DNA from 2 places in the Olsenella uli DSM 7084 genome. Region 1 is predicted to be linked to the other one. Evidence: riboswitches for the same ligand, from Rfam matches in the RefSeq annotation. Region 1 holds a riboswitch; the other holds the start of a gene.

Evidence for each region. Region 1 has a riboswitch for cyclic di-GMP ahead of OLSU_RS02685 (hypothetical protein). Riboswitches for the same ligand answer to the same signal wherever they lie in the genome.
Region 2: another riboswitch for cyclic di-GMP. It lies ahead of OLSU_RS03490 (Cna B-type domain-containing protein); the one in region 1 lies ahead of OLSU_RS02685 (hypothetical protein).

Annotation. Positions count from the first base shown of each region.
Region 1 covers NC_014363.1:601,801-617,854, forward strand. The annotation lists gene OLSU_RS02680 (Cna B-type domain-containing protein) at 70-2,628, shown strand; cyclic di-GMP riboswitch class I at 2,744-2,821, shown strand; gene OLSU_RS02685 (hypothetical protein) at 2,886-3,500, shown strand; gene pheS (phenylalanine--tRNA ligase subunit alpha) at 3,934-5,001, shown strand; gene pheT (phenylalanine--tRNA ligase subunit beta) at 5,072-7,543, shown strand; gene OLSU_RS02700 (hypothetical protein) at 7,694-8,470, shown strand; gene OLSU_RS02705 (GntR family transcriptional regulator) at 8,471-9,208, shown strand; gene OLSU_RS02710 (alpha-amylase family glycosyl hydrolase) at 9,271-10,641, shown strand; gene pyk (pyruvate kinase) at 11,223-12,665, opposite strand; gene OLSU_RS02720 (2-hydroxyacid dehydrogenase) at 12,802-13,803, opposite strand; gene rsgA (ribosome small subunit-dependent GTPase A) at 14,091-15,350, shown strand; gene OLSU_RS02730 (SAF domain-containing protein) at 15,629-16,054, shown strand, end outside.
Region 2 covers NC_014363.1:777,474-793,527, reverse strand. The annotation lists gene OLSU_RS03500 (Sapep family Mn(2+)-dependent dipeptidase) at 1-211, opposite strand, end outside; gene OLSU_RS03495 (cold-shock protein) at 369-572, opposite strand; gene OLSU_RS03490 (Cna B-type domain-containing protein) at 844-3,249, opposite strand; cyclic di-GMP riboswitch class I at 3,536-3,609, opposite strand; gene OLSU_RS03485 (hypothetical protein) at 3,667-4,059, opposite strand; gene ruvB (Holliday junction branch migration DNA helicase RuvB) at 4,101-5,171, opposite strand; gene ruvA (Holliday junction branch migration protein RuvA) at 5,171-5,800, opposite strand; gene ruvC (crossover junction endodeoxyribonuclease RuvC) at 5,797-6,453, opposite strand; gene OLSU_RS03465 (NAD(+) synthetase) at 6,533-8,464, opposite strand; gene dnaE (DNA polymerase III subunit alpha) at 8,506-12,414, opposite strand; gene OLSU_RS03455 (UvrD-helicase domain-containing protein) at 12,485-16,015, opposite strand; gene OLSU_RS03450 (PD-(D/E)XK nuclease family protein) at 16,015-16,054, opposite strand, start outside.

The DNA of each region.
Region 1 (16,054 bases):
CTCCTGGTCATGCTGTTGCCCCCGCAGGCTGATGTGCCCGTCTGCGAGGACAAGGGAAAGGAAATGAGGATGTTACTGAAGAGGTTGCGCTACCTTCTGGCGGTCGCCCTTGCCGTGGGGATAGTGGTCGTGGGGGGAGGCCGCGCCCTCGCCGAGCCGCAGTCTCCCCGCGTCGAGCTTCCGAATGTCGTCACGAACGCCCACGTGACCACCTCCACCGGCACCACGCCGGTGAACGTCGGTCCTTGGCAGGCGTTCAAGATCCACTTCCACTACGTTCTCCCCAACCTCACGGTGCACGAGGGGGATACCACCACCATAGAGCTGCCGGCCGGGTTCAGGAGCGCCGCCCCGACCGACTTCGTGATCAAAGACGGCGACCACATCATCGCCAGAGGCAAGACCGATCCCACCAACACGAAGTACATCCTCACCTACACGGACTACGTGGAAGGCAAGTCCGACATCTCGGGCGACTTCTCGGTGAACGCCCAGATCGATAGCGACGTCCACACCCAGTCCGGTGTGCTGCCGGTGAACCCCGTGGTGAGCGGCGAGACGGTGCCGGCGGGTTCCGTCAACTACACGGTGCATGTCGAGACGGCCTTGCCCATCATCAAGTCTGGCTGGGCGAACGCCTTCGATACCACCAAGGGCGTCTGGCAGATCAAGATCAACCAGGACGGCAAGGAATATACGGATGCCGTGCTCGACGACACGCTCCTGACCCCCGGCGTGTCGATCGATCCCGATTCGCTCGAGGTGTTCGAGGGCACCTGGCAGCTGCAGGGCACGAGCTACAAACTTGTCGGCCAGACCGACGTCACCAGCCAGTACCTCCCCCAGTTCATTTCCACCGGCACGACGTTCAAGCTCGGGTTGGGTCATATCCCCGCTTCCAAGGGGCTGCTGGTGCGCTTCCAGACCAAGATCTCCTACACGCCTCTCCCTGGAGAGAAGTTCGAGAACAAAGGGACCCTTACCGACAACGGCGTAAGCAAGGAAAGCAAGGCCTATTACCTTCTGCCGACTGCTGGCGGCACCGGAGAAGGATATAACTACACGATCAACATCAAGAAGACCGACGAGATGGGCGCCCCTCTTGCAAACGCGGTGTTCGATATCGTCCGCACCCGCACCGGTGCGGTTGTCGGCCAGGTGACCACGAACGCTTCCGGCGAGGCGAGCCTGTCAGGCCTTCTGCGCGATAGCTACGTCATCAAAGAGACCACTCCGCCATCGGGGTATCTTGCGGCTGACGACCAAGCGGTCATCGACACCGACTTTCCCCTCACGACCAAAAGCGTGACGAAGACGTTCGTCGATAAGGCCGCTCCGACCACGGTCGACGTTGCGGTCGAGAAGGCATGGAACGACAACGGCGATCAAGACGGGATCCGCCCCTCCTCGGTCAAGGTCAGGCTGTTCGCCGACGGTGCGCCCACCAGCAAAATAGTGACGCTCGATTCGGCCGGTTCGTGGAAGGGCTCCTTCACGGGCCTTGACCAGAAGGATGCATCGGGCAACGATATCGCCTATACGGTGGAGGAAGATCCGGTTCCGCTGGGATACACTTCGGCGGTGACCGGTGACGCTGCGGCGGGATATACGGTCACGAACTCGCACGACCCCGAGACCGTCGACGTCCCGGTCGAGAAGAGGTGGGTCGGGCCCGCGGGCTCCGAGGTCACGGTCAGGCTGCTCGCCGACGGCGCCGACACCGGCAGGGAGCTCAGGCTCAACGAGGGCAACGGCTGGAGGGGCTCCTTCGACGGCCTCCCCAGGTACGACCACGGCCGCGAGGTCGCCTACGCGGTGACCGAGGCCGAGGTCTCGGGGGTCGACGGCTCCAAGTACGAGACCTCCGTCGAGGGCAACGCCTCCGACGGCTTCACCATCACCAACGTCAACACCGAGACCGTGGGGGTCTCCGGGACGAAGACCTGGGACGACGATAACGACCGCGACGGAGCCCGCCCCGCTTCGATTACGGTGAACCTCATGCGCGACGGCGCGAGGGTCCTCTCCCGGACGGTCGCGCCCGACGCCTCCGGCGCGTGGGCCTACTCCTTCGCGGGCCTCCCCAGGTACGCCGATGACGGCCACGAGTACGCCTACACAGTGACCGAGGAGGCGGTCCCGAACTACGCGACCACCATCGACGGCGCGGACATCACCAACTCCCACACGCCCGGCAGGACCTCGGTCACCGTGACCAAGGCCTGGGACGACGCCAACGACCGGGACGGCCTGCGCCCCACCTCGGTCGAGGTGCAGCTCTACGCGAACGGCCATGAGCTCGGCGCTCCGGTCACCCTGAACGCCGCCAACGGCTGGGCCCACACCTGGACCGGGCTGTTCATGAGGGAGGCCGGCAAGGACGTCGCCTACGAGGTCAGGGAGGTCTCGGTCCCGAGGGGCTACGAGGCCTCGGTCTCGGGCGACGCGACGGCGGGCTACACGATCACCAACGCCCACGTGCCCAAGAGGGTCGTGAAGGCCGCCACCAAGGCCGCGACCGGGCTGCCCCAGACCGGCGACGCCGCCGGCGCCCCCGCGCTGGCCGCCCTCGCCGCCTCCGGCCTCGCCGTGGCCGCAGGCGCCCTCCTGCGCAGGCGCGAGGGGTAGGCTCCCCCGCCCCCACGTGCGGCAGGCCACCTGCCCGGGCGGCCCCATCGGGGCCGCCCGGCCCTTTGTGTCTCGTCCTTTAAGCCATCTTGTGGTCAGCTTGCCTCTCCTCTAAAATATGTCCTGGCAAACCCATCGAAAGGTGGGGACGCAAAGCTATAGGGCCTTGTGCGCATGGCAGCCAGCTGCGGTTTCTCTGAGGGGATCGTGGCTGGTTTTTCATACGTCGTGGCCTGTCTGTCCACAGGAGGAGGATTATGTCCATCACAAGCAAGCTAAGCAGGGTCCTGACGCTGGCGTGCACCGCCGTCTTGGCCAGTACGCTGATGATCGGCCTGACTGCGTGCTCCAATGACGAGCAGGCCATCAAGGACGGCATCAGCACGGAGCTCGGCGCCTTCAAGAATCCCACCAAGGAGTCCTTGGAGCCGTACGTCGGTCAGCTCAGCAGCTCCGACCTCAAGGAACTCGAGACCTACGGCATCGACATCTACGAATTCTTGGGTCACTGCTTCAGCAAGTTCGATTACTCGGTCGGTAAGGTGAGTGCGAGCGGCGATACCGCCACGGCAGAGCTCTCCCTCACCAACGTGGACGTTCAGTCCGCCGTGAAGGCCACTTCGGACGAGTTCCAGTCGAGCGACATGCGCGACGAACTGGCACAGATCTATACCGACGGTGGCGAAACGGCGCTGATTCAGAAGTTCTTCGAGATGTTCTATAGCAAGCTCGACGAGACTACCGAGACCGTCTCCAACGACGTGACCGTCAAGCTCACCAAGAGCAACGGCAGCTGGACCATCGATGACGACAGCCTCAACGACCTCGTCAGCGCGGCATATGGTGGCGCGGACTTCTCCAGCATGCTGTAGTTCTCCGATACGTCGCAGTCATACGCATTGGCCATCAATTGGTCCTCAGATGCTGTGAGTTGGCACAGGCTGGCGCTTCCACGCACCAGCCTGTGCTACCCTGTGGCACGAGGCAGTGACGGAGAGGTCCGCATCGTCGCGTCGCCCACGGACAGAGAGGGAGCCCATCGGCTGAGAGGCTCCCACGGGGGCTGATGGGCGGAGTTCACTCTACCAGCCGCGACCTGAACGTTCCTTTCGCCTTGTTCCCGGGCCTTTGCCCAGGCACCCTGGCGAGAGTGCCAGTAGGGGAGCCGTACGTCCCACGGCACGGGACTCAACGAGTGGGTGCTCGCGAGAGACAACGTGCGCATCAATCAAGGTGGTACCGCGGAGACATCCGTCCTTGGGCACTGAGCCTGGGACGGTTTTTTGTTTTGGAAGGGGTTTCGCGATGGCAATGTCCGATGACCTGAGGGCCATTCAAGCACAGGTCGAGCAGGGAGTCCTCGGGGCGGACACCCTCGATGCGCTCGACAGGATCCGCGTGGCGTCGCTGGGGAAGAAGGGTTCGCTCACGGCCATCATGCGCTCGATGGGCAAGGTCCCACCCGAGGAGCGCCCGGCCATGGGCCAGCTCGCCAACACGGTGCGCGCCAACGTGCAGGCCGCCATCGAGCAGCGCAAGCTGCAGCTCGCCAAGGCTGCCCTCGACGCCAAGATCTCCGCCGAGGCGGCCGACGTCACGCTGCCCGGCCGTCGGCTGGCGCCAGGCACGCAGCATCTCATCAGCCAGATCCGCGAGGAGATCGAGGACATCTTCTGCGGCCTTGGCTACACCATCGAAGACGGCCCCTTCGTCGAGACCACCTACTACAACTTCACGGCCCTGAATGCCCCCGAGGACCATCCCAGCCGCTCGGCCAAGGACACCTTCTATGTGGTGGACAACGCCCCCGAGGGCAAGGAGACCCACGCCCTAGGCGAGTCGGACGTGCTCCTGCGCACCCAGACCTCTGGCGTCCAGGTGCACGTCATGGAGACGCGCAAGCCCCCCATCTACATGGTCTGCCCGGGCACGGTCTTTAGGCCCGATACTGCCGACGCCAACCACCTGCCGCAGTTCACGCAGGTGGAAGGCCTGGTAGTGGACGAGGGCATCACCTTCGGTGACCTCAAGGGCACGCTTGACTACTTCTGCCGGGAGATTTTTGGTAGGGACCGCGCCACGCGCTACCGCCCGCACTTCTTCCCGTTCACCGAGCCCTCCTGCGAGGTGGACGTCTCCTGCGGCGTCTGCCACGGCGAGGGCTGTCGCTTCTGCAAGAACACCGGCTGGCTCGAGATCCTGGGTTGCGGCATGGTCGACCCCAACGTCTTGGGCTACGTGGGTATCGATTCCGAGAGGTACTCGGGCTTTGCCTTCGGCATCGGCGTGGAGCGCGTGGCGGCACTCCGCTACGACTTGCCCGACCTGCGCATGCTCATGACCGGTGACATGCGCTTCCTCAGGCAGTTCTAGGACTCCTCGCCCCATCCCACCGACATCCCTGCGGGTCACGCCCGCCCCTCCTTGAGAAAGGCAAGTAGACATGCGCGTCTCTTACGAATGGCTCAAGACAATGGTCGACGTTCCGGACGACCCGCACGAACTCGTGGATGAGTTCGTGCGGACCGGCACCGAAGTCGAGGCGGTGGAGCGCCTTGGCGCCGACATACGGGGCGTCGTTACCTCACAGGTGCTGGAGAAGGTCCCCCATCCCGACTCCGACCATCTGTTCGTCTGCAAGATGGACGTGGGGGCATGCAACGTCGATGCCGACGGCAAGCCGGTTCCGCTACAGGTGGTCTGCGGGGCGCAGAACTTCGAGCAGGGGGACAAGACCGTGACGGCCCTCGTGGGCGCCAGGCTCCCGGGTGGGATCGAGATCAAGAGAGGCAAGCTCAGGGGCATCGAGTCCCTTGGCATGAACTGCTCGTCACGCGAACTGGGCCTTGACGGCGACCATTCGGGCATCATGATCCTGCCCCCAGACGCTCCGGTGGGCGTCGACTTCACCGAGTACCGAGGCATGTGCGACACGGTGATCGACTGCGAGATCACGCCCAACCGTCCCGACTGCCTCTCCATGTGTGGCATGGCGGTGGAGGCCGCCGCAGTGCTCGACAGGGACACCCACATCGAGCTGCCTGCCATCAAGGGGGAGTCTGCGGACTTCGGCCGCACGGCGGATCTGGTGGACGTGCACATCGAGGATCCCGAGCTCTGCGGTCGCTACACCGCGCGCGTGGTGAGGGGCGTGAAGATCGCTCCCAGCCCCGAGTGGCTCGCAAGGCGCGTCATCGCCTGTGGCGCACGCCCCATCAACAACGTCGTGGACGTCACGAACTACGTCATGTTCCTGACCGGCCAGCCGCTACATGCCTTTGACCTGGGAAAGCTGGGTAAGCGCGCAGGCAAGCGACACATCGTCGTGCGCGCCGCACGAAAGGGCGAGCTCCTCACCACCTTGGACGGGCAGGAGCGCGCGCTCACGCCGGACATGACCGTCATCACCGACGACGGGAAGACCCCCATCGCCCTCGCGGGCGTCATGGGCGGCCTGGACTCCGACATCGACGAGGGTACCGTCGACGTGCTGCTGGAGAGCGCCGTCTTCGATGCGGGGCACATCTCTCGCACCAGCCGCAACCTCGACCTCATGAGCGAGGCCTCCATCCGCTACGAGCGCCAGGTGGATGGGGCACGCTGCGCCATCGTCTCGGACGTCGCGGCCGCCCTCTTCGAGCAGTGCTGTGCGGCCCAGGTCTGCGAGGGCATGGTCGACGCCTATCCTGCGCCCGTCGCCGCCCCCGAGATGGATTTGCGTCCCGACCGTGTCCGCGCCCTCTGCGGTGCCCCCATCACGGACGAGTTCATGGTCAGCCGTCTCGAGCGCCTGGGATGCTCCGTCGGCCACGCCGAGGCGTGCGGCGGCGCCCTGCACGTCGTGGCGCCCACCAACCGCCCGGACCTCGTCCGCGAGATCGACCTCGTGGAGGAGGTCCTGCGCCTCTGGGGCGAGGGCGACGTGGAGCCCACGCTGCCTGCCGCCCGCAACCATGCCGGCGGGCTCACCGTGGAGCAACGTCGCCTGCGTGACATCGGGAGCGCCCTGCGCGCGAGCGGCCTTGCCGAGACGTCCACCTACAACTTCGCCGACCCGCGCGACCTTGAGCTTCTGGGCATGGACGAGGTGGGGAGGGGCGTTCCCGTCAAGATCATGAGGCCGCTTGTGGCCGACCAGTCCGAGATGCGTCGAGACATGATGCCGGGGCTGCTCCGCTCCGTCGCCTACAACATCGACCACGGCGTGGACAACGTCCACCTCTACGAGATCGGTCGCGTCTTCTTCGGCCATCCGCACAGGAGCCAGCCCGACGAGCCCCTGTTCGTCTCGGCTGCGATGTGCGGCTCCTGGTCTGATGACAGCTGGTGCGCCAAGCGCCTCCCCCTGGACTTCTTCGACGCCAAGGGTATCGTCGAGGGTCTCCTGGATGCCCTGCGCATCGTCAGGGTCCGCTTCAAGGCGGCCGATCCAGCTCGCTACGGCTGGCTGCAGCCGGGTCGTTCCGCCGAGGTCATCGCCCAGGGCGAGCTTCTGGGCTGGGTGGGCAACATCCATCCCACGTCACTCAAGAACTTCGACATCGACGTTCCCGTCGTCGCCTTCGAGCTCTCGGTCGCCGCGCTCCTGCGCCTGGCACAGCGCGAGCTTCCCTACGAGGACGTCCCCACGCTTCCCGGCGTCTCCATCGACCTCGCGCTCGTCGTGGACGAGGCCATGACCTTCGAGCAGGTCGTCCAGCGCATCAGGAGCGCCGGCGGCAAGCTCCTCTCGGACGTGCGACTCTTCGACGTGTACCGTGATGCGGTACGCGTGGGCGTCGGCAAGAAGTCCATGGCCTTCTCGCTCACCTATCGCGCGGCAGACCATACCCTCACCTCGGAGGAGGTCGACCGGGCGCATGGCAGGCTCGTGACCAAGGTCATGAGGAGCACGGGCGGTGAGGTCCGTGGCTAGGCTTGCTGACGGCCTCGTGGCCGGGCCTACGGATGGTCTCGTGGCCGGGCCTGCGTCGGTGGCTGCGGCGAGGTCTGCGACCGGGCCGTTGCGGTCGACTTGCGGAGCTCTTGGGGCCAGCGGAGCCCCCGAGCTGTTAGGATAGGTCCCATGCCAAGCTGGAACATACATACCGCCCACGTGGAGTCCCTGCTCCGTACGCATGACGTTGCGGAGCTGGGCATCCGTGACGCCAACGCCTTCCTGTTCGGCAACGTCCTGCCAGACGTGTATGTGGGCTACATGGTCACGGACGTCAGCCGGAGGCTCGAGTACGCCGAGACGCACCTTGCAGACCCCACATTCGTCCCCGAGCCTCGCTACCAGGAGTTCTGGGAGCGCTATGGCTGGCCTAGCAACTCCCGGGGCGTCGTGTCCGACGTGGTGCTGGGCGCGTGGTGCCATCTGATGGCGGACAACGTCTACAACGCGCGCAACAACGCGTTCATCCGTGAGCGCGGCATCAGGCCCGGGGAGCGGACGCGCATCCGTAAGCAGAGGGACTTCGACACCTTTGGCCGTACGCTCGACATCAGCTCGACCTTCGTGGTCGATGCCGGCCTGCTGGCGCAGTGCGCAGCCTTTCCCCAGTATGCGGTGGCCGAGAGGGACGTGCGTGCCGCGGTGGAGGTGGCCAACCAGGTGGTGGCGGCCAATCGCCGCGACCACATCGACGGCGCAGCTGCGTACTCCATGCTCACGGCCGGCTTCTTCCGCGAGGCGTTCGACGCGGTCGAGAGCCTCATGGCCGAGAGTCTCGCGGCCTATGCGGCAGGCACGTTCGCGCGAGGGGGTGGCTCCGGTGTGCAGCCAAGCGGCCAGGGCGTTCGTGTGGGCAGCCGGTGCGCACAGGGGGACGGCCGGGCGATGCAGGGAGGCGAAGAGTAGATGCCGACGTTTGACAAGTCAGAGGGTGCGCTCCTCTACGTGCAGGTCTCCGACTTCGTTCGCGAGAAGATCTACTCCAAGGACTGGGGTGTGGACGAGCCCATCCCGTCCGAGCACGAGCTGATGGGCATGCTGCACCTCTCGCGTGGCACCGTCCAAAAGGGCATCCGCCAGCTCGTGGACGAGGGGCTCCTCGTCCAGCAGCGCGGGCGGGGCACCTTTGTGGTGCAGCCGGTCATGGCGCGTCCCAGCAGCAACCGGCTGCTCTCCTTCGGCGAGTCCATGAGCGCCCAGGGCGTGGAGTTCGAGACCAGGGTCGTGGAGCGCCGTGTTGAGCGTGCTGGTGCGATCTGTGCGGAGAACCTGCAGATAGAGCCCGGAGATGACTACCTCTACCTCTGCCGTGTGCGCTACGTGCGCCACCGCGCGGTCATGCTCATCGAGAGCCACCTGAACCTCTCCGCCTGCCCGGGGCTCGAGGAGGTGGACTTCTCGAGCGAGTCGCTCTTCGCGGCGGTCGAGCGCATGAGCGGACGCGAGATCGGACGCTCCGAGATGGTCTACACGGCACGCGTCGCCGGCAAGAAGCGCGGGGGCTACCTGGAGTGCGACGAGCACGCACCCGTGCTCGAGCTTGACCAGCTGGTCCGTCTGGCCGACAGCACGCCGTTCGAGTGGGGTAGCGTATGGCTTCCGGCGAACCGCTGCGTCATATCGAACGAGACGCGTCGCGCGTAGGTCGCACGTGAGTGGCACGTGGGTCGTATGGGAGGGCCGAGAGCCCATAGGGAGGAGTTCGCATGAGCTGGTACGAGGAGTCCGTCATCTATCAGGTGTATCCGCTGGGGCTCACGGGCGCCCCGTACGAGAACGACGGCACGTCCGAGCCCACGCCACGTCTGCTGAAGCTGGTCGACGACGGTTGGCTCGATCACATGCGTCGCCTGGGCGTCAGCTGCCTCATGCTGAACCCGGTGTTCGAGAGCGGCTCACATGGCTATGACACCTGCGACTACACAGTCGTCGACCGGCGCCTGGGCACCAACCCAGACCTTCGTGCGGTGGTGGACGCCGCCCACGAGCGAGGGATGCGCGTTCTCCTCGACGCCGTGCTCAATCATGTGGGACGCGGTTTCTGGGCCTTCGAGGACGTGCTCAGGCGGCGTGAGTCCAGCCCGTATGCCGGTTGGTTCAACGTGGACTTTGGTGGTGACGACGCCTATGGGGACGGCCTCTCATACGAATGCTGGGAGGGCGTCGACTCCCTGGTGAAGCTCAACCACGCCAATCCCGAGCTCAATGCCTACCTGGCCGACGTCATCCGGGGCTGGGAGCGCGAGTTTGGCATAGACGGCCTGCGCCTAGATGTGGCCTACTGCTTGGACCAGGGCTTCTTGCGCTACCTTCGTGAGGTCGCCGACGAACTTGGCGCTGCCCGCACAGAGCGTCTGGGCGAGAGGGATGCGAAGTTCGTGCTTGTGGGCGAGACCCTGTTTGGCGACTACAACCAGTGGATGGGCGATGACCTCTGCGACGCCGTGACCAACTACGAGGCCTACAAGGGCCTGTGGTCGAGCATGAACTCCCACAACATGCATGAGGTCGCCTATGCGCTGGACCGCCAGAGCGGAAGCCAGCCCTGGAACCTCTACACGGGTCGCCATCTGCTGAACTTTGTCGACAACCACGACGTGGTGCGCATCGCGACCAAGCTCGATGACGCCCGCCAGCTGCGTCCGCTCTACGGGCTCCTCTTCGGCATGTGTGGCGTCCCATGCGTCTACTACGGCAGCGAGTGGGGCATCGAGGGCGAGAAGTGTCCCGGTGACCATGAGCTGCGCCCCGCGCTGGATGTGCCCCAGTGGAACGAGCTCACTGACTGGCTGCAGGCGCTTGCGGCCTGTCGCGTGCCGGGCCACGCTGGGTCGGAGGCCCTTTCGTGGGGAGACTACCACCAGGTGGAGGTCCAGCCCAACCAACTGCTGTTCCAGCGCAAAAGCAAGCGCGAACGGCTCTTCGTGGCCGTCAATGCGGCTGACGTGCCGTATACCTTCCACTTCGACGCCGGCTGCGGGCGGGCTATCGACGTGATCACGGGCGAGGACCACGACTTTGGCGGCGGTAGTGAGGTCGCGCCCTTCTCGGCACACTTCTGGCTCTGCGAGCGCTAGCTGACCCCGTGTGCCGTCTGGTGTTGCCGCCGGGCGGGGCCTGGTGTCAGGCTGGCGCTGGCATGTGGGCGGCGGGTGATAACAGGTGAGGCCCCGCTAGTCCGCCGGTCGTGGGCCGGTCGTAGGTTTTGTGGGCGGTATTTTGTGGTCCATGGATGGCAGGGGAGCTTTTGTGAGTCGTTTGGGACGTTGGCTCACAAAAGCTCCCCTACCATCCGTTTTCCAGGCCCTGTGGGATGGGAGAGGAACTATTGTGACTCTGGTCTCCTGGGCGACTCACAATATCTCTCCTGGCATCCCAAACGGAGCTGATTTGCGGACGTATAGTGAACTATTGTGAAAATGATTAAAAAATTTTTCACAAAGATTCCCCTGCCATCCACAGACTGACGAAAACCGGACGGCAGGTGAAGTTCTGTGAAAAGTGCCCGTACATCCATGGAGCGTCCGTCTGACATTCCATCCGACAAAAGAGCCCCACCTGGCGTTTGCCGAGGTGGGGCTCCATGCAAGGACCTTGCGGCATCACACGCGCCGCACGCCGGACGTTGCATGTGCGCGGCGTGCGGGGAAGGTGGCGGCTACTGGATCTGGGACACCATCGTCATGTTGGTGGACGTGATGTAGTCACCCTGCGACGGGGAGGTCTGCGGGTCACCCGCCGTGATGACGACAAGGTCACCGGTGTTGACGACACCCTGCTCCTTGGCGATGGTCAGTGCGTTGTAGCAGGTGGACGAGAGGGATCCCTGCTCGGTCGTCTTGTAGCCGTCGACGCCCCAGAGGAAGCAGGTCTTGCGGATGGCGTGGTTGGACGGCGACATCGCGACGATGTTGAGGTGGGGACGGAAGTTGGAGATGAGGCGCGCGGTGCGGCCTGAGTGCGTCGGGCAGATGATGCACTTGGCGTCGACGCGGTCGGCGATCTCGACGGCGGCCAGGCCGATGGCGGCATTGACGTTGCGCAGGCCGCCGCGGTCGTGGTACTGGTGGCGCTCGGCCAGGTACTTCTCGGTCTCCTTGCAGACGGACGCCATCATCTTGACGGCTTCGACCGGGTACTTGCCGGCTGCGGTCTCGCCGGAGAGCATGACGCAGTCGGTGCCGTCGTAGATGGCATTGGCGACGTCCGTGACCTCGGCGCGGGTCGGACGGGGGTTGCGGATCATGGAGTCGAGCATCTGGGTTGCCGTGATGACTGGCTTGTAGGCCGCGGCGCACTTGCTGATGACCGTCTTCTGGACGTGGGGGACCTCTGCGGGTGGAATCTCGACGCCCAGGTCGCCACGGGCGACCATGATACCGTCGGAGTGCTCCAGGATCTCGTCGAAGTTCTTGACGCCCATGGCACTCTCGATCTTGGGGAAGATGTAGACGTTGCGCATGCCGCTCTCGGCACAGATCTCGCGGATCTCGTCGACGGCCTCGCCGTTGCGGATGAAGGAGGCGGCGATGGCGTCGATGCCCAGCTCGCAGCCGAACATGATGTCTGCCTTGTCCTGCTCGGTGACGGAGGGCAGGCCCACCTCGACGTTCGGGACGTTGACGCCCTTCTTCTCGCCCAGCTCGCCGCCGTTGTCGACCACGCAGTGCATGTCGTTGCCCTCGACGTGGTCGACGGTGAGCTCGATGAGGCCGTCGTCGATGAGGATGGTCGAGCCCTTCTCGACCTCCTTCGGAAGCTCCTTGTAGTCGAGGGAGAAGCGCTCTGCGGTGCCCACCACGCCGTCATCGGTGGTGATGATGGCGCGATTGCCGGTCTCGAGGGTGACCTTCTCGTGGTTCTCGAGCTCGCCGGTACGGATCTCGGGACCCTTGGTGTCGAGCATGATGGCCACGGGGATGCTCAGCTCGTCCGAGATGCGGCGGACGCGTTCGATGTTGTTGCGGTGATAGTCGTGCGAGCCATGGCTGAAATTGAAGCGCGCCACGTTCATGCCGCTCTTGATGAGCTCGCGCAGGACGTCGTCGCTCTCGGTGGCGGGTCCCATGGTACAGACGATCTTGGTCCTCTTGGTAGACATCTGGTTCCTCTCGTCTCATAGAAACTGACCGACAGGATGCGTCGGCCAGCGGATACACTCACACTTGCGTCTCCCGAGCGAACATGGCCGTTCGTGGAAACTTACTTGCGAATTATAGTCGTTGTGCACGTGCGGGTCAGCAGACGACGCTACGGTTGACGAAATCCTTCCCATTGGCATATGCCTCGGCGTTGTCTAGCGTGACACGAGCGATCTGACCCAGCGCCTCCCTTGTGAAGAATGCCTGGTGGGAGGTCATCACCACGTTGGGGAAGGAGCAGAGGCGTGCCGTGACGGAGTCGAAGACCTCGCCGGCACGGTCCTCGTAGACGTTGGGATTCTCCTCCTCGTAGACGTCGAGGCCGGCCGCCCCGATCTTGCCCGAGAGGATGCCGCGGATGAGGGCCTCGGTGTCCACCAGGCCGCCGCGTCCGGTGTTGACGAAGATCACGCCGTCCTTCATCTTGGCGATGCTCTCGTCGTTGATCATATGGTGGCTCTCGTCGTTCAGGAAGGCGTGGAGCGAGATGAAGTCTGCGTTGGCGTAGAGCTCGTCGTAGTCCACGTAGCGATCGACGACGCCCGTCGCCACGAGCTCCTGGTTGGGGTAGAGGTCCGAGCCCAGGACCGTCATGCCGAAGCCCTTGCAGATGCGGCAGAGCGCCGCCCCGATGCGTCCGGTGCCCACGATGCCGGCCGTCTTGCCGTGCAGCGTCTCGCCGACGAGGCCGGTCAGCGAGAAGTTGTTCTCGCGCACGCGGTTGTAGCCCTTGCAGATGCGTCGGTTGGCAGCGAGCGCGAGCGCCATGGCGTGCTCGGCGATGGCCTCGGGGGAGTAGGCGGGCACGCGGGTGACCCGCATGCCGACTTGCTTGGCGAAGTCGACGTTGACCGCGTCGAAGCCCGCGCAGCGCATGAGGACCAGCCCGACCCCAAGGCCGCGCAGGACCTCGAGCGTCATGGCGGAGACGTCGGCGTTCACGAAGGCGCAGACGGCCTCGTAGCCCTGGGCCAGCGTCGCGGTCAGCGGGGTGAGGTTCGTCTCGGTGAAGTCGACCTTGAGGTCAGGATAGTCGGCAAGTTCCTTCTCGAAGGATTCCCTGTCGTAGCTCTTGGTGCCAAAAACGAGGATCTTCATGCCTTCGTTCCTTTCGCCCGCGGCTTGCGCCTTATCCAACCTGCCGGATCACAACATTGATTTTACCGCAGCGGGCAGGTGGTGGGCGCGTCGGCGGCGCACCTTTGCTCAAACGGGCTCCATGAGATACGGTATCGGCGTATCGTGGGCGTGACGTGCGACCCGGCGGCAATGCTGTCGCGACGTTGCGGCAGGCGCACGACATGCTGCGGCAGGTGCGTGGCACACCGCGGCTGGCGTGCGGCAGAAAGGGACGCAGCCGGGCGAGAGAAACGGACGCAGCGCGAATGGCACGACGCACGCACAGATCTGGCACCCCCGGTGCCACCGCTTGCAGGACCTCTGCTCGCAGGGTGCCCGCGCACGGGGGTGGCGGGGTGCGTGAGGGTGGTACGGCTCGCAAGAACCTTGCACCCGAGACCCTGCCAACCCTGTCATCCCTTACGGAGCTTCCCGCGTTTGACGAGCTGATCGCCACAGATCGTCAGCTCTCAGCCTTCTCGCGCGAGCGCGAGCGACTGGAGTGCGCGGAGGGCGTGCCAGTCGGGGAGGTCGAGCTGGGCTGCGTGGTCCGTCTTGACCGCGGCTTCCCCGCCGTGGTTACCGCAGGCGGCCTCTACCGCGCCGAGTTCGCGGCCGCCCTCAGCAAGGGAGGCGCAAACTCGCGCGCGGCGGTGGGCGACTGGGTCTGCGCGCGACGTCCGGCGGGGCATGACATGGGCATCATCTGCGCGATCCTCCCTCGCGAGAGCGACATCTCGCGCTGGCGGGGCAAAAGTCGCGGCGAGCGCCAGACGCTTGCGGCAAACGTCGACATCGTGCTGGTGACGCAAGCGCTCGGCGCACGCGAGGTCTCCTGTGAGAGGGCAGTGCGCTCCGCCGTCGTGGCACGTGACTGCGGGGCAGACATTGCCGTGGTCCTGACGAAGGCGGACCGCACCGGAGACGACCTGCTCGCACATGATATTTCCCTGATCAGAGACGTTATCGGTCCTGGCGTTCGCATCGTCGTTACCTGTGCCGGCACACGAGGGGGGCACGACCCCTCCGGTCTCGAGGCCACTGCGCGGAACTGTGCCGTCGGTTGGGGCTCCGACGACCTCCTTGCCCTCGTCCCCACGGGTGTCGTGGGCATTGTCCTGGGCGAATCTGGAGCCGGAAAGTCCACGCTTCTGAACGCCCTCTTGGGACGCGAGTCCCTCGAGACGGGATCCGTCCGCGCCTCTGATGATGCGGGGCGCCACACGACGGTCGCGCGCAGGATGGTGTCGCTTCCCGGCGCAGGCGTGATCGTGGACGAGCCTGGCCTCAGGAGCCTTCCTCTGGTGGGGCACGAGCGGGGGCTGGCTCTCGTGTTTCCCGAGCTTGCGAGCGCTGCGGGTGACTGTCGCTTCAGGGACTGCACCCATACGCACGAGCCGGGTTGTGCCGTCCGGCGCCTGATCGGTGACGGACTCGTCCCCTCCGCACGCGCCGATGCATACCTTTCCCTTGCGGCCGAGATGCGCCTCTCGGCGCGGTCGCTCGATCCCGACGTCACGCTCTGACGAAATCACTCGAGCCCTCGGTGCCTGTCCTGCCAGTCATTCTTGTGGGGCATTCGCTCGGGTTGCTCGCGATGGCCGTGCGCGAGAGGTGCCATGCAAGGCGGCCTACGCGACAAACTCCCGTTTAGGGCCTGCTCCTTCCGGGCGTGTGACAGACGTGCGAGATATGCACGACACTGCGGCAGAGCAGAGTTCGAAAGACGCCGCCATGGACCCGTCTTGACGGGACAATTTTCCCACGGGCGATTGCTTTGGGAAGCCACCGTGGGGGTCCTCGCATGTCTTTCAAGTTCAGGATTGCATTCTCGCTGGCATGTGCGGCGCTCGCCGCGCTGCTCTGCGTGAACTACGCGGAGTCGGTGCGCGCGGAAGCCGAGCGAACGAGGGACGAGGCCATAGCGCGCTATGGCGGCGAGGTCGTGCGGCTGGTTGTGTCCAGGGGACCGCTCGAACCGGGGGACGTGGTCGACCAGGCGGACGTGTCGGAGCGCGACTGGGTCACGGATCTGGCCCCCTCCGATGCCCTCACGTCATTGGACGACGTGGTCGGCCGCGAGGTGACGGTCCCCGTTGCGGCCAATGCGCCGGTGACTGCGCTGGCCTTTCGCGACGTCGCCGCGATGGCGGACATTCCGGCCGGGCATGTGGCGCTGAGCATTCCTATCACAGACAAGCTGGGAGTCTCCAGAAGCATTGGCGTCGGG
Region 2 (16,054 bases), 180 kb from region 1:
AGTTGTGGGCGTCAAGGCCCAGGCGAGAGGCGATCTCAAGGCCCCGTTCCAACGCCTCGAGGCATGCCGGGCCATAGGGCCTTCCCTCCTGCGCCGCATCCAGATCCTCCACGGAACGGATCCTCACGAGAGAGCGAATGTCCTCGACGACACTCTCCCACACCTCGTTCACGTAGGCATCGACGCGGACCTTGAGTTCTTCGTCGGTCATGCGGCACCCCTTCCGCGCCCTGCGGCGCATCTCGTTGACCACGTCATGGTACACGCCCTGACACCTTGGTGGGGCCTGCCCGCCGCAGATAGGAAAGAAAAAGAGAGCCGCCGAAGCGACTCTCCCGCCAGCTCTATGGAATAGGGCTTGGCCTTGCCTATGCCTTGCGGACGTTGGAAGCCTGCAGCTTGCCGTTCTGACCGGTGGTGATGTCAAACTCGACGGCCTGGCCCTCGTCCAGGGTCTTGAAGCCATCCATCTGGATCTCAGAGTAGTGGACGAACAGATCGTCGCCATCCTCACGAGAGATGAAGCCGTAGCCCTTGTCCGGGTTGAACCACTTAACAGTACCCTGTGCCATGTCGTGCCTTTCTTTCTTGCCCCTAGGGGCGAAAACAATGCGCTTTCGCGCGCTACAAGTGTGACCCCTCGATCACAGGGACCATCTTACCTCATAACGACAGACAGCAGGGGCATAAACATAAGTTTGAGACCGGTTTTGACGCCTGAGGGCAGATGGACTACGCGATATCCCCTGGATGGGGCATGGCGGGTGGGCAATGCGCAAAGGGCCGGGCGGCCCCGATGGGGCCGCCCGGGCAGGTGGCCTGCCGCGCGTGGGGGCGGGGGACCTACCCCTCGCGCCTGCGCAGGAGGGCGCCCGCGGCCACGGCGAGGCCGGAGGCGGCGAGGGCGGCCAGTGCGGAGGCGTCGGCGGCGTCGCCGGTCTGGGGCAGCCTGGTCGCGGCCTTGGGCTTGTCGCCCCTGGCGTTGGTGACGGTGAAGCCCTTGGAGGCGTCGCCCTCGATCTTGGAGGAGTAGCCCTCCACGGCGTCCTCGGAGACCGTGTAGGCGATCCGCTCGCCGCCCTCGAAGGCGGGAAGGCCGTCGAAGGAGCCCTTCCAGCCGTTGCCGGCGTTGAGCTTCAGCGACTTGCCCGTATCATGTCCGTCGGCGAGCAGGTGGATCGTCACCTCGCCGCCCTCGCCGCCGACCCACTTCTTGACGACGGGGATCGACACGGCCTCGGGCTCATGGGCGTTGGTGAGCGTGTAGCCCGCCTTGGCGTCACCGGCCACCGAGGCCTCGTAGCCCCTCGGGACCGAGACCTCCTTGACCTCGTAGGCGATGTCCTTGCCGGCTTCCTTCATGAACAGGCCGGTCCAGGTGTGGGTCCAGCCGTTGGCATCGGAGAGCTCCACGGGCTCGCCCAGGGGCTTGCCGTTCGCGTAGAGCTGGGCCTTCACGCTCGCGGGACGGATCCCGTCCCGGTTGTTCGCGTCGGCCCATGCCTTGGTGACGGTGACCGAGGTCTTGCCGGGCGTGTAGGAGTTGACGATGTCGGTGTCGTTCACCTCGGTGGCGTAGTTCGGGACCGCCTCCTCGGTCACCGCGTAGGCGTACTCGTGGCCGTCGGCGGGATCGTACTTGGGAAGGCCCATGAAGGAATAGGCCCACGTGCCGGCGGGGTCGGGCGTCACCGTCTTGGAGTCGGCCTTGGCGCCGTCGCGCATCAGGTTCACCGTGATGGACGCGGGGCGCACGCCGTCGCGGTCGTTATCGTCGTCCCAGGACTTCGCGCCGGAGACCTCCACGGTCTCGGTGTTGGTGTTGGTGATGGTGAAGCCGGAGGACATGGAGCCAACGACGTCGCTATCGTAGTTCGCCACCGGGTCTTCCTTCACGGTGTAGACGATCTCGGTGGCGGTGCCGGCCTTGTACTTGCGCAGGTTGTCGAAGGACCCGGTCCAGTTGTTGCCGGCGTTGAGTTTGAGCTCCTTGCCGGTGTCGACGCCGTCGGCGAGCAGGTGCGCGGTCACCTCGCCGCCCTCGGGGCCGACCCACCTCTTCGTGACGCTGGCACTGGTCTTGATGGGCCTGTCGCAGATAGTCTTGAGCGCGCCGCCCGTGGGTGTGACCTCGAGCGTGTACTCGTTGCCGTTGAGCTCGTAGCCGTCAGGCGGGGTCTTCTCCTTGACCTTGTAAGTGCCCTGCACAAGGACGCCCGAGGTCACCGTGCCGTCGGCGCCCGTGGTGAGCTCGAAGGTGGTGCCGTCGGGCCTGGTCACCGTGAACACGGCATTCTTGAGCGGGATGGAGTTGTCGTCACCATCGACCTTGGTCAGCTTGATCTTGCTCGCCAGGTCGCCACCGGCGGTGCCACCGGATTCGGCGGACTGGTAGGAATAGGAGATCTCTTCATGAGCCGACGACGCGTCAAGGGTCGCTTTATTTTTGAGAACCGTACCCGCATGGTACGTCGACTTGTAATACAAACGGTACTGTTTGCCGTTCACGTTCCCCAGATTGATGGTGAACGACCGGCCATCGGGGGCTAACTGCAGCTTGCCTGTCAGATCGATCGTCTGAATCTCTTGGACGATACTTCCATATTCGTTGAACTCGACCTCGAGAAGCTTGAAGCTGTCCTCGATATAACGCTCGTCCCCGTTGCCGCCGGACAGGCTGTCAGAAATCACCGCATTGGGAAGGTTAGCCTTCTTATGGTTGATACGGACGTTCCATTCGGCCTGATCTTCATGACCAGGCACGGGCTTACCCCATTTAGCCAGGGGCTCGTCCTGAAGCGGCTTGGCCCCCTGGACAATCACGCTGCCGCTAACCGCCTGCGAATTCACCGTAATGGTGAAGACGTTCTCGGCGTCTTTTATTATCTTCGTTTCGTCGAACTGAGCGGCCAGATATATCGTGCCCTTGACGTTGTACTTGTTCTCCACCGCCTTGGTGAAGGTGACATGCACCGTGCCGCCGACATCGCCTGGCCCAGGGGTGACATGGGCCTTCGCCACGACGTTTCCGTCGACGTCTTTCAGATCGAAGTCCTGCGCGGTCGTGCCGGACGGGAACTTCATGTTGTCCGGAAGGGTGATGTCGAAGTAGTCGCCTTCGTGGATGCTCGTCCCCGCGGCGCTGGCGTCCCAGTCCATCGCGAGATAGAACCTATCGCTCTGATAGATTGTGTGCACTTCTTCTTTATTGAGATTCAGAATCTGGAACTTCGTGATGTTGACGTTCACGGGTACGCCGCTATCGGCGAAGGCATGACCCCCCCCCGACCACTATCCCTACGGCAAGGGCGACCGCTAGAAGGTAGCGCAACCTCTTCAGTAACATTCCCACTTCCTTTCTCCTGACTCTACGGACAATTCCATTCATCGACGAGAGTGGCGACGACCGGAGGTGCAAAGCGTGACCGCATCAGCAAGCGGGACAGACTTCCCCACGGCATGGCGCACCCTGTGAATGCGCGTCGATCTTCGACCTTATGCAGAAAACAGCCACGCCGTCCTCCCTACCAGAGAAAATTGCAGCTGGCTGCCATTCCAGGCCCTATAGCTTTACGTCACTGCCTTTCGACAGTTTTACTTAGCTGAAATATACGCGAAATGTAGTCTCCGATCAAGAACTGATGGGCCCTTGGGATGGTTTCAGCATCAAGAGTGGAGAGCTTTGTCAAGCTCCTCGAACTCAGCGGGCACCTCGCATCCGCATCCGAAGGACTCCTCGATGGCCTCAGCCTGCTCGGCGCGCAGCCTTGCCTTGTCTGGCCTCCCCATGCCTCCATAGGCACCGGAGACGGCACGCAGGGCATACGCCACGTATGAGGCCACGGAGTCTCCCATGCCCGAGAGGAGCATCATGGTGACGAGCGAGTCGGGTGCAAGCTGCATCGCGACCTGGGGGTCAAGATCAAGCAGACCCGCGATGGCCTCCTCGGTCTCGAGCACGGCAGCCTCGTCCCTCTCGGCAACGGCACGTCTGAGCGAGCGCGACACCACCTCCACGAACTGGGCGATGATCTCTAGGATGTAGTCTCGTTGAAGCATCTTCCCTCCAAGAGGAACGGACGTGGGAACGAGTGGGGCGTCTACGCGGACGGAGGGGACGCCACGCCGAGGTGCTCGAACGCGAGCGACGTGGCCTGGCGCCCCTGGGGCGTGCGGACGATGAGTCCGCGCTGCAGCAGGTACGGCTCGTAGACATCCTCGAGCGTGGAGGGATCCTCCCCCACCGCAGACGCGATGGTCGTAAGGCCGACCGCCCTGCCACGGAAGGTCCTGGTGAGCGCCTCCAGAATCTTGACGTCCATCCAGTCGAGGCCCATCTCGTCGATCTCGAAGAAGGAGAGCGCCTCGGCCGCGACGTCCCAGGCAACGGAACCCTGGGCCTTGACCTGGGCATAGTCGCGCACGCGCTTGAGCAGGCGATTGGCGAGGCGCGGGGTGCCGCGCGAGCGCGAGGCGATCTCGGCGGCGCCCTGGTCGTCTATCTCCACACCCAGTATCCTGGCGGAGCGCCTCACGATGCCCGCCAGCTCCTCGATCGTGTAGTAGTCCAGGCGATACGAGATGCCGAATCGGTCGCGCAGCGGACCGGTCAGAAGGCCCGTCCTGGTAGTGGCTCCCACGAGGGTGAAATGCGGGACGTCCAGCCTGATGGAGCGCGCGGCAGGGCCCTTGCCGATGACGATGTCGAGGAAGAAGTCCTCCATCGCCGGATAGAGCACCTCCTCGACCTGGTGGTTGAGGCGGTGGATCTCGTCGACGAAGAGGACGTCGCCCTCCTCGAGGTTCGTGAGGATGGCGGCGAGGTCGCCCGTGCGGGCGATGGCGGGGCCTGACGTGGTCCTGAGACGGGCGCCCATCTCGTTGGCGACCACGTTTGCGAGCGTGGTCTTCCCCAGGCCCGGGGGGCCGCTGAAGAGCACGTGATCGAGGGTTTCGTGGCGGTCCTTGGCTGCGGCGATCAACACGCGCAGGTTCTCGCGGACGCGCTCCTGGCCGCAGTACTCGTCAAGCGTGACGGGACGCAGGCTGTGCTCCACGTCCAGGTCGTCGGTGGTGAGCTCGGCAGACACGCTGCGCTGTCCCAAGGAGCGTGCCGCGGCCGCGGCGTCGTGGCCCTCCTCGAACAGGTCTTCCCTGTCGGCCTCCCACATCAGGCACCACCTCCCAGATGCCTCAGCGCATACGAGATCGCCTTCTCGACCGTCAGGGCACCCGCATCCTCATGGCCCCTCAGGGCGAGCTCGGCCTCCTGGGGCGTGAAGCCCATGGCGAGCAGTGCCGAGGTGGCGTCGCTCTGAACGGACTCGGCCGTGTTGGCGAGGGGGGACCGGGGCGCAGGTTCGCTCATGCCCACAAGGCCCCTGAGCTCCGTGTCCCTGGTAAAGACGTCCTGCAGCTCCATGAGGAGGCGCTGGGCCTTCTTCTTGCCGACGCCGGGCACCGTGGCCATGCGCGTGGCGTCCTGGGTCACCACGACAGTTGCGAGCGAGGCGGGAGAGAAGGTCGAGAGCACGGCAAGCGCAAGCTTTGGCCCAACGCCGGAGACGCCGACGAGCCGGTCGAAGACCGCTCGCTCCTCGCGCGACGCAAAGCCGTAGAGTTCGACCGCACTCTCCTTCACCAGCATGCGCGCAAGGAGGGTGACGCCGGCCTCGCCTACGGCGGGAAGCGAGGCAGCCGTGGTTGCCGACACACCAAGCTCGTAGCCGATACCACCGACGTCGACTATCACATGGGTGGGGAGCACCTCGACGAGGGTTCCCGTCAGCTGCACGATCATCGGCTGTTCCTCCTGCTCTGCCGCGCGTGGCCCAGGGCCGCGCGCCCGCTTTCCATCGAGCGCGAGACGTGGGCCGCGGTCGCGGCGGCGGTCACCTCGCGGGCCTCGATGCGATCCTGGGCCTCCTGGGCCCTCTCCTGCGCCAGCACCTGGGCGGCCGCGGCGTCACGGGTGACCCTCTTGGTCCGCGTGAGGTTGGCATGGCAGACCGCTGCGGCGAGTGCGTCCGCGCAGTGGTCGGGCCTCGGGTCGTGATCGAGGTCGAGGATGTTCCTGACCATGTAGATGACCTGGCGCTTGTCAGCCGACCCCGTCCCCACGACGGCTTGCTTTATCTGCATGGGAGTGTACTCGCCCATCTCGAGTCCCATGCGGGAGCAGGCCACGATCGCCGCCCCACGGGCATGTGCCGTCGCCAGGGCGGAGCGCGTGTTCTCGCCGAAGAAGATCTTCTCTATGGCAAGCTGCGAGGGCTGGTACGTCCCTATCGCCTCTGAGAGCCCATCGTAGATGGCACCCAGGCGACGGTCGAGCGTCTCGGAGGAGCTTGTGCTGATGCAGCCATACGCCCGCGCGCGGCAGAGGGTGCCGCGCGTCTCGATGACACCCCAACCGGTATTCGCGAGCCCTGGGTCTATCCCAAGTATGATCACATGCCCTCCAGCATCGTACGTTAGAACGTTCGTTCTATCCTAGCATACGTCCGATCGCACGGGATGGCCTCGCCGAAAATCAGTTCTGCGAGAAGGGGCTCGGCCAGGGCGCCCCTGGCCCCTCCCGCTCGGAGGCACCGTCAGGCCCTCGGCCGTCGTCCCCCCGAGAGGCGCCCTCCGTGCGCGGCCCCCCGCCAGGCTCGCCGAAGCCCGTCGGCCTGAAGCCGCCGCCGATCGAGAAGTCACGCAGGAAGCCGAGGGCGTCGCTTATCTCCCTCGTGGCACTTCGCTCATCCGCGTCCCAATCGGCACCCTCTTCGTCCCCCAGCTCGCCCCCGTCGCTCACGCGAGGCTCGGGGCCGACGGCGAGAAGGAGGCGTGCGAGCGCGTCGAAGCCGTCTTGCCCCCCGTCGCCACGGACGTGGTCGCGCCAGGCAAGCGCGGGCGGACGGCACGCCTCGACGAGCGGTGCCGTGCTTGCGGACAGGCAGTGCATGCGACCGGCGCGCCAGGGCCCAGCCGCATCGAGGGCGGCGAGCGTGGCCTCGACGAGCGCGGGGTCCTGCCCACCCGCCTGCACTATCTCACCCACCGTGCGCCCCCACTCGAGGTGCTCCGACAGGATGAGGCCGATCGTCATAGTCCACGCCTCGCCCGAGACCCCATGGCGGTCGTAGCCGGCGACGACGGGCAGCTCCCACTGCTCGAGGATGGCAGGGGGCAGGATGGGCGAGACGGTGTTGCGCATGCGGACCATGGCTACTATGTCCTCGAGGTAGACGTCACCCAATGGGCAGAGGGCTGCGGCGCTGGCGTGGTGCGGCATCCCCTCGAGTGCCAGCGTCGTCTTGTCGAGGGACGAGAGCACAAGGGCTCCCAGGTCGTGGGCCCAGGCTGCAAGGTACGCCCCGACGATGCCACGACGTAGCACCTGGGGGTGGCCGGTGGCGACCCCCGTGGATGGCACCTCAAGCCCACCTGCCGGGGGCGTCGGGAGCACGTCTATGCGCAGGGAGCGCACCAGGCCGTCCGCGGCACCCACGCGAACACCTGGGCGGGCGACGTCGACGAGCGCATGTACATGGGTCGGACCGAGGGCGTCGGTGGCGAGCGCCGCGAGAGCCAGGGAGCGCAGCGTTCCGTCGACGACCAGGGCGACGTCCTTGACCTGCTCCTTGGCAAGATAGTCACGAAGGCCGACGCACAGGGACTGCCACAGGTGGAAGGGCCGGTCATACACCTCGGGCGTCAGGGACCCGACACGTCCCGCCTGACAGGCGCCCCCTATGTCACAGGTGACGAAGGACTCCTCGAAGCCCGGTGCCGATGCCCTGAGCGCGCCCGTCGGGTCAAGCACGAAGCTCGATCCCGTGAACACCTGCATGCCGTAGCCTCCCAGGGAACCCACCCCCACGATCCAGGCGCCCGTCTTGAGGGCGTCGCCCACGAAGCGGTTCTCGGAGAGCGCCGCCCCGAGGGCGGACGAGGGGTCGTCAGCGGCATACCCGTAACTGGAGAGGTAGAGGATGGCGTCCACGTCGAAGTCATAGTCGTCGTAGTCGTCCAGGTCCTCGTAGCCGAATGCGATGCCAAAGGACAGGTCGCCTATCCGGACCTCGGGCAGATCGTACGCGGGGGCGTCACCCTCGTCCTTAGCGCCTCCCGGCCCCTCGGGCCCCAGGGCAAGCCCGAAGCCAAGGGGGCGCACGCGACCGCCCTCGATCAAAAGCGCCAGGGGCGCCAACGTCCCCTCCCCAAGGTCGCACACGAACGCCACGACGCAGGGACACGCCAGCGCCTGTGCGAGGCCCTCCAGGGTGCAGGCCATGTCAAGGTAGAAGTCCCCCTGGTCGGTAGGTGCCGCGGCCTCGACGCCTGCGAGCGCCGCAAGTGGAAACACGAGCAGTTCGACGCCCTCCTGCGCGGCGCGCTCGCTCTGCGCGACCATGCGCCCGGAGGTGGTCTCGAAGTCCCCGGGGCGGGTGTTGATCTGTGCGATGCCAATCTTCATGCGGGGCTCCTCCCACCCATCCCAAGGCACGGCGAGAGGGATCACGCCACCTGGACGTGGCCCTCTGCACCCACGAAGTCCTTCACCTCGGCCATGAGGACCATGTTGCGGGCGTCTACCTTGGTCGGCAGTTCCATGCGCATGAGGTCGCCCGATGCGCTCTCGACCATGAGCTCGACGCGGTCCATGCCCCCGTAGCGAGAGAAGATCGACTGGAGTGCCTCCATGCGTCCCGTCGACAGCATGCGCAGCGGCAGGTAGACCTCGATGACCTTGGGTCTGTTGGTGTGCTCGTTGAGCTCCATCGCCGATATGGAGCTCACGATGACCTGGATGCCACGATCGCCGCGTTCGAGCCTGCCGGTCGCCTCGATGAAGACGTTGCCCACGCGCTCGCCAGTCTGCTCGTCGACCTCGCCCTCGAGGGCGGCGGCACACTCCCTGTACGCCTTGGGGAAGACCACGAGCGTCACCTCCCCCTCCATGTCCTCCAAGGTGACGATGGCCATCTGATCGCCCTTCTTGGTCACCTTCTTGACCACGCCTCCCACAGGCACCATTCCCGCAAGGCGTATGGGCTTGCCCTCGGGGACCTTGTAGCGGGTGGTGGCGGCACCCGAGACGGGGTCGACGACCTCCTCGGACTCCTCTATCTCGCTCAGCGTGTAGTCACGCGCCTTGGAGATGGCATACTCATACGGGCGCAGCGGGTGGTCGGAGACGTAGATGCCGAGGACCTCGTGCTCTTGGGCCAGCTTCGTGTTGCGGTCCCACTCGTCGTGGGGGTTGGGCTCGGGAATGTCGTCCTCGAAGCCGGCGCCGGCGACGTCCGCAAACATGTCGAACATCGAGACCTGGCCGTTGGCCTTGTCCTTCTGGCGCTTGGCGGCGGCGTCGATGATGTTGGCAGGGTCGTTCTTGTCGACGAAGCCCATGAGCTGCTTGCGTGGGTAACCCGTCGAGTCGAAGGCACCCGACTTGATGAGGGCCTCGACCACGCGGCGGTTTGCCTGGCTGCCGTCGACACGCTCGCAGAAGTCATGGAGGCTCTTGAAGGGGCCCCGGGCCTCGCGCTCGGCCATGATGGCCTCGCCCACGCCGTCGCCCACGCCGCGGATGCCCGCGAAGCCGAAGCGGACGCCCTGGGGGGTGGCCGTGAAGTCCTTGCCGGACTCGTTCACGTCAGGGGGCAGGACGTCGATGCCCTCGCGGCGGCAGGACGTGACATAGTGGACGATCTTGTCCGTCTTGCCCATGTAGGACGTGAGGACGGAGGCCATGAACTCGCGGGGGAAGTGGGACTTGAGCCAGGCGGTCTGCATGACGAGGATGGCATAGCCGGCGGAGTGGGACTTGTTGAACGCGTAGGAGGCGAACTCCAGGACGTCGTCCCAGATGCGCTGGGCGACGTCGCGCTGGTAGCCGTTGCCAAGGGCGCCGTTCATCCAGTGGTCGTAGATGGTCTCGTCGGCGCCGTCGCCCTCCCAGTGGAAGACCTGGCTCGTAAGCATCTTGATCTTCTTCTTGGCCACGGGCTTGCGGATGCGACCGTCGGACTCGCCGGGCGAGAAGTTGGACATCTTCATCGAGATCTGCATGACCTGCTCCTGGTAGACCATGGTGCCGTAGGTCTCGTCCAAGATGTCCGAGAGGCGGTCGTCGTAGAAGACGACGGGCTCCTTTCCGTTCATGCGGTTGATGTAGCTCGTGACCATGCCGGCGCCCAGGGGGCCTGGGCGATAGAGGGCGATGAGTGCGACGATGTGCTTGTACTCGGTGGGTTGCATGCCCTTGATGGTGGCGGTCATGCCCGCAGACTCGACCTGGAAGACGCCGGCGGTGTGGCCGGAACCCAGAAGCTCGTAGATGGCGGGATCAGAGAAGTCGCACTTGTCGACGTCAAGGTCCACGCAGGTCGCCCCGGGCTTGATGGCAGACCTGACTTGCTCGGGCAGCTCGTCTGCGCGAGAGAGGTCGGGGTAGCTGCGACGGATGTTCTCGAGCGCCTTGTTGATGACTGTGAGCGTGCGCAGGCCCAGGAAGTCCATCTTGAGGAGGCCCATGTCCGCGACCGAGTGGCCCTCGTACTGGGTGATGGTGACGTTGCCCTTGGTGTCGAGCTTGGTGGGCACGTGGTCTGTGACGGGCGTCGGCGCGATGAGCGTCGCGCAGGCATGGACGCCCTCCCCACGCATGAAGCCCTCGATGGAGAGTGCCGCATCGATGATGCGGTGCGCGTCCGCGTCCTTGTTGTATGCCTCCTCGAAGTCGGGAGAGTACTGGTCCGGCTTCTTCTCGTTCTTGTGGAGGGCGTTGGGGAGCGTCAGCTTGGGGTCGTTCGAGAGCATCTTGGAGAGGCGCTGCCCCATGTAGACCGGGAAGCCCAAGACGCGGTTGGCGTCGTTGATGGCCTGCTTGGCCTTGATGGTCGAGTAGGTGATGACCTTGCAGACGCGGTCCTCGCCGTACACGTCGCGCACGTGCTGGAGGACCATCTGGAGGTGCTCGTCATCGAAGTCCATGTCGATGTCGGGCATCTCGGAGCGCTGGGGCGAGAGGAAGCGCTCGAACATCAGGCCGTTCTCGAGCGGGTCGAAGTTGGTGATGTTCATGGCGTAGGCGACGATGGCGCCCGCCGCCGAGCCACGGCCGGGACCCACGCCGATGCCGTTATCCTTGGCCCACTGCACGTAGTCCTGGACGATGAGGAAGTAGTTGGCGAAGCCCTTCTCGGTGATGATCTTGTACTCGTGCTCGAAGCGGTCCCTCACGTTCCAACCGCCGATCTCGAGGTCGCGCCAGCCCTCGCCGTAGCGCTTGGCCAGGCCGCGCTCGCACTCCTCGCGAAAGCGCTCCTCGGCCGTCTCGCCCTTGCGGAGCCCCGGGAACTCGGGCAGGTACATGGAGTTCCAGTCAAGCTCGTAGTCGCACTTGTCCGCGACCTCGAGCGTGTTGTCGCATGCCTGGGGGTACCACGAGAAGAGCTGGCGCATCTCCTCCTCGCTCTTCATGTAGAACTCCGTGCCCTCCATGCGCATGCGGGAGTTGTCGTCGATGGTCGTGGCCTTGCCGATGCACGAGAGGATGTCCTGGGTGGAGGCGTCCTCGCGGGTGAGGTAGTGGATGTCGTTGGTGCAGACGACCTTGACGCCCAGCTCGTCGGCGATCTTGATGAGGTACTCGTCCAGCTTGCGGTCGTTCCAGCCGTTCGGGAACTCGAGCCCGTGGTCCTGGATCTCCATGTAGAAGTCGTCGCCAAAGACGTCCTGGAAGGTGCGCGCCCACTGGCGGGCCCCCTCGACGTCGCCCTCGATGACACGCTGCTGGATGATGCCCTGGACGCAGGCGCTCTGGCAGATCAGCCCCTCGTGGTAGCGCTTGAGCATGTCCAGGGTGGTGCGGGGCTTGTAGTACATCATCTCGTGCCCGGCGGCCTGCGACATGCACTTTATGAGGTTGACGTAGCCTCGCTCGTTCTTGGCGAGGAGGATGAGGTGATAGCGCCGCTGCTTGGTGCCGCGCTCGATGCAGTCATCGGTGATGAAGTAGGCCTCGCAGCCGAAGATGGGCTTGATCTTGAGGCGGGGGCGGTTGGCCCTGACGGCGGCGAGGTCGTGGCCGGATGACTCCCACGTCGCAAGGTCGGACGCCCACTGGTCATGGACGCGGTCGAAGTAGTCCGCCTCCGCCGCGTCGGGCGCGGGCTCCTCGAGCTCCCAGCCCTTCTGGAAGCACTCGACGTCGTGGCGCCACTGCTTCATGTTGGCCTGGACGTCGTTGTAGCTGCGGCACTCGAGGTCGAGGTTGGGGACGCCGAAGAGGTAGCCGTGATCCGTGAGCGCCACGGCGGGCATTTTGAGGTCGACGGCACGCTTGACCAGGGACTCGACGGGCGTCGCGCCGTCGAGGATCGAAAAGTCCGAGTGGTTGTGCAGGTGAACGAACGCCATGTGCGAACCTCCGTCGTGCGCAAGGTTTTCCGCTGACTGACCATCATAGCGCGCGAGCCGCGACGGGGCGCTACATCCTCGGCATCTCGCCGTTGCCGAACTCATAGGACACAGAGAGTGGCTGGCCGTCCTCGCCGTCGCGCTCCACGCAGACGAACACGCAGGTCACAACCTCGTACCCTTCCCCCATGAGCACGGAGGCGTAGAAGTTCGCCTGCATGCGGTGGCGCTCGGCAACTTCGTCGAGGCTCAGGCCCGCGTCACCGGTCTTGTAGTCGACGACCAGCGCGGACGTGGAGCCCACGTCCGTGGCGACAAGGTCGATCGCCCCCTCGACATGGCTGCCGTACGGCGCATCGACGGCACGGAAGAACGGCAGCTCCGCACGGACGAGGTCATGCGAGAGGACCTCACGACGCAGCTTCGAGTCCTGCCAGCGTGCGAGTGCCGCGTCGAGTCGTGCGCCCTGGCGCGTCGAGAGGCGCCAGTACGCCTTGGTCCGCTCGATGCGCCCGGGCGCAAGCGCTCCCTGGCCCTCGACCAGGCACTGGGCAAGCTCGTGGAAGGCCGATCCCAGGTTGGTCGCCTTGTCCGCGTCGGCTGTGTCGGCCATGGGACCGTCATCTGCTTCCGCGCCGGCGTCCCCACGGGTGCCGACCAGGGACGCGTCTTCAGGCAACGGACGCACGTCCCCCTCGGCGGGCTGGCCCTCCCCCTCACCCACCAGCATCTGGGCACGTGCCGACGAGTAGCTGAACACTCCCTCGCGCGCAGACCAGGTGCCGGCATGCTGACGCGCCTCGGGCAGGCCGTCCGAGGTGGCCTCGTCCACAATCGCCAGCTCCCCCGCGTCACGGTCCACGTCCTCCAGGGCGGCCAGGGGGGGCTCCGCAGCACCCGCGCCCCCGTCGTCCACCACCGGCTCGCCCTGCTCCGAGGGGCGCATGCTCACCACGCGCACCGAAGCGGGGGCCGACCCGCCGTAGGGGACCTCATGCCTGCCTGGCGCGGGCAGGGCCTCGCCGAAGAGCGCCTCGGCCACGCCCCGTGCCAACGTAGGCGAGACGGATCCCTTGGAGCTGAGCGTCACCCCCATGCCCAGGATGACGGCCTCCTTTGCGCGCGTGATCGCCACGTAGAGCAGCCGTGCCCTCTCGGCCTGCTCGCCGTCTGCGGACACCGCATGGAGGAACTTGGCCCAGTCGATCGTCGTGGTGCACTCGCTGGGGTCGAGTGGCACGTCCGTGCGCAGGTCGAGGGGGGTGACGCCTTCGGGCACGAGCGCTGCGCGCACGGTGCCCCCGCGATTCTCGGCCGTGATGCCCCTCGCCGATGCGGCCCGGTCGTTGCCCCAGCACTCGCTGATCGCGACGACGGGATACTCCAGGCCCTTGGACGCATGGACGGTCATGACCTTGACCGATCCCGCACCGCCGCCCACGAGCGACGCCGGACCCACCTTCGCGGCCTCGAGCCAGCGATCGAACTCCAGCGCCGCCGAGGACACGCCCAGCCCGGCCTCGTCCGCGAGCTCGCCCACATGGCGGACGGCCGCGAGCACGTTCGCGAGCTGGGCCTGGCCGTCTGCGCCGGCACGCTCGAGCCGCACGATCCAGCCCGACTCGCGGATCGCCGAGAGAAGGACGTCGGCCACCCCCCAGCTGCCCAGGCGCCCGATCGCCCGACCCAGGACCTCGCGCGCGCGGACGAGGCGTGCCGATGGCACGCAACCGCGCGGGAACTCGAAGTCCCAGAGGCCCACGTCGATGCCTCGCTTGGCCAGGGCGTCAGCCCTCTCCTGCTGCCGTGTCGAGAGCAGGCACAGGTCGTCGGCCGTGAGAGAGAACATGCGGCTCACGAGCACGGGATAGAGCCCCGCCTGCGTGTCCCTGGGATTGGCCAGCACGTGCAGCAGGGAAGCCACGACGTGCACCTCGGGCGCATCCGAGAAGGTCGAGCCACCGCTCACCACGCAGTCTATGCCCCGCTCGCGCAGGGCCTCGAGGTAGACGCCCAGGTTGGACATGCGTCCCAACAGCAGGGCCACGTCGTCGGCGCGCTGGCCTGCGGCCACGTAGTCCCCTATCCTCTCGGCCATCTGACGCGCGAGCTGACGGGAGCGCAGGGTAGCCGGCACGCCACGCCTCCCGCTCGAGAGCCCCACCACGGCCTCGACGCTCACGCGCGGCAGCCCCGCGGCCCCGTACGACGTGGGGCGCCCGGCCCAGGGCCTCAAATCCATGAAGCCCGGGACGAGCCCCTTCCCCAAGAGGCACGCCACGAGGCGCAGCACGTCATCATGGCTGCGGAAGTTCTGGTCGAGGCATACGACCGCACCCGTCCCGCCCTCGGCAAGGAACCTCTCCCGGTCGCGGAAGACCTGCACGTCTGCAGCACGGAAGCGATAGATGGACTGCTGGGCGTCGCCCACCGTGCACAGGTGGCAGGCATCGCGGCCGCTCAGGAGCTCTATCATGCGCACCTGCTGGGCGTTCGTGTCCTGGAACTCGTCGACCATCACGAGGCGGAACTTCTCGCCGTACAGTGCGGCGATCTCGGGGTGGTCGCGAAACGCTCCCAGCGTGAGCGAGAGCAGGTCGTCGTTGTCGAGCGCGCCTGCCGCGGCCTTGCGTCGCGCGTAGCGGCGATCCACCTTGCGTGCAAGGTCGCAGATCTGCTCGGCAAGGGGGCCGACGCCGGCGAAGGCCACGCAGAGTCGCAGCTCCGCGAAGGCCGAGCGCAGCTCGGCACCAACCTCCCTCATGGTCGCCTTGCGGTAGGCGTCCTTGGGCCTGCCGATCTGGGCTAAGGTCGCCTCCGCAAGTGCAGGCGTGCGCGCGGAGGGGGCATGCGAGAAGAACCCTTCCGCCGCCTTGATGCCGCGCTCCAGGTTCGCACGCTCCCCCGTCCCCGTCTTGCTCTCGAACGCCCCCGCGTCCTGGCCCAGCACGAGCGCCCGTCGCGCCGCGTCCAGCCAGCTGCCGAGGGCGTCATCGCAGCTTGCAGGCTCACCGGGAAAGCCGATCGAATCGAAGCCCCCGAGTGCGGTCGCGGCGGAGGCGCGCAGCGTGGCCACCATCTCGAAGAGCGTCCCCTTCGCGTCCGCGCCGCGTCGGTCACGCGGGCTGAAGGCGCGCAACAGGGAGGCGTAGCCCTCGTCGTAGCGCACGTCCCGCAGGACCTCGTCGACGGCCTCCTCGACCATCCGCTTCCCGTCCTTCTCGGAGAGGACCTCGAAGCCAAGATCGATGCCCAGGTCGAAGGCATGGCGCCTGAGGATGCGCGAGCACATGGCATGGATGGTGCTGATCCATGCCGAGTCGACGGCGAGGGCCTGGTCGGCAAGGCCGCCCTCGCGCAGGCGCGCGCGTATCTTCTCCTTGATCTCCTCGGCTGCAGCGCGGGTGAAGGTTATGACGAGGACCTGGTCGAGGCTCTCGAGAAACGCCGTCCCCTTTGCGCCCGAACCGGGCGTGAGGGCCCATGCCACACGCTCGGCGAGCGTGGACGACTTTCCCGAGCCCGCACCGGCCGCCACGAAGAGCGGGCGGTCGAGCGTATGGACGATCTCCGCCTGTCCAGGAGTGAGTCTGCGTGCCACTACCCCCGCCTCCTCTCGCAGTCGACGACCGGACACCAG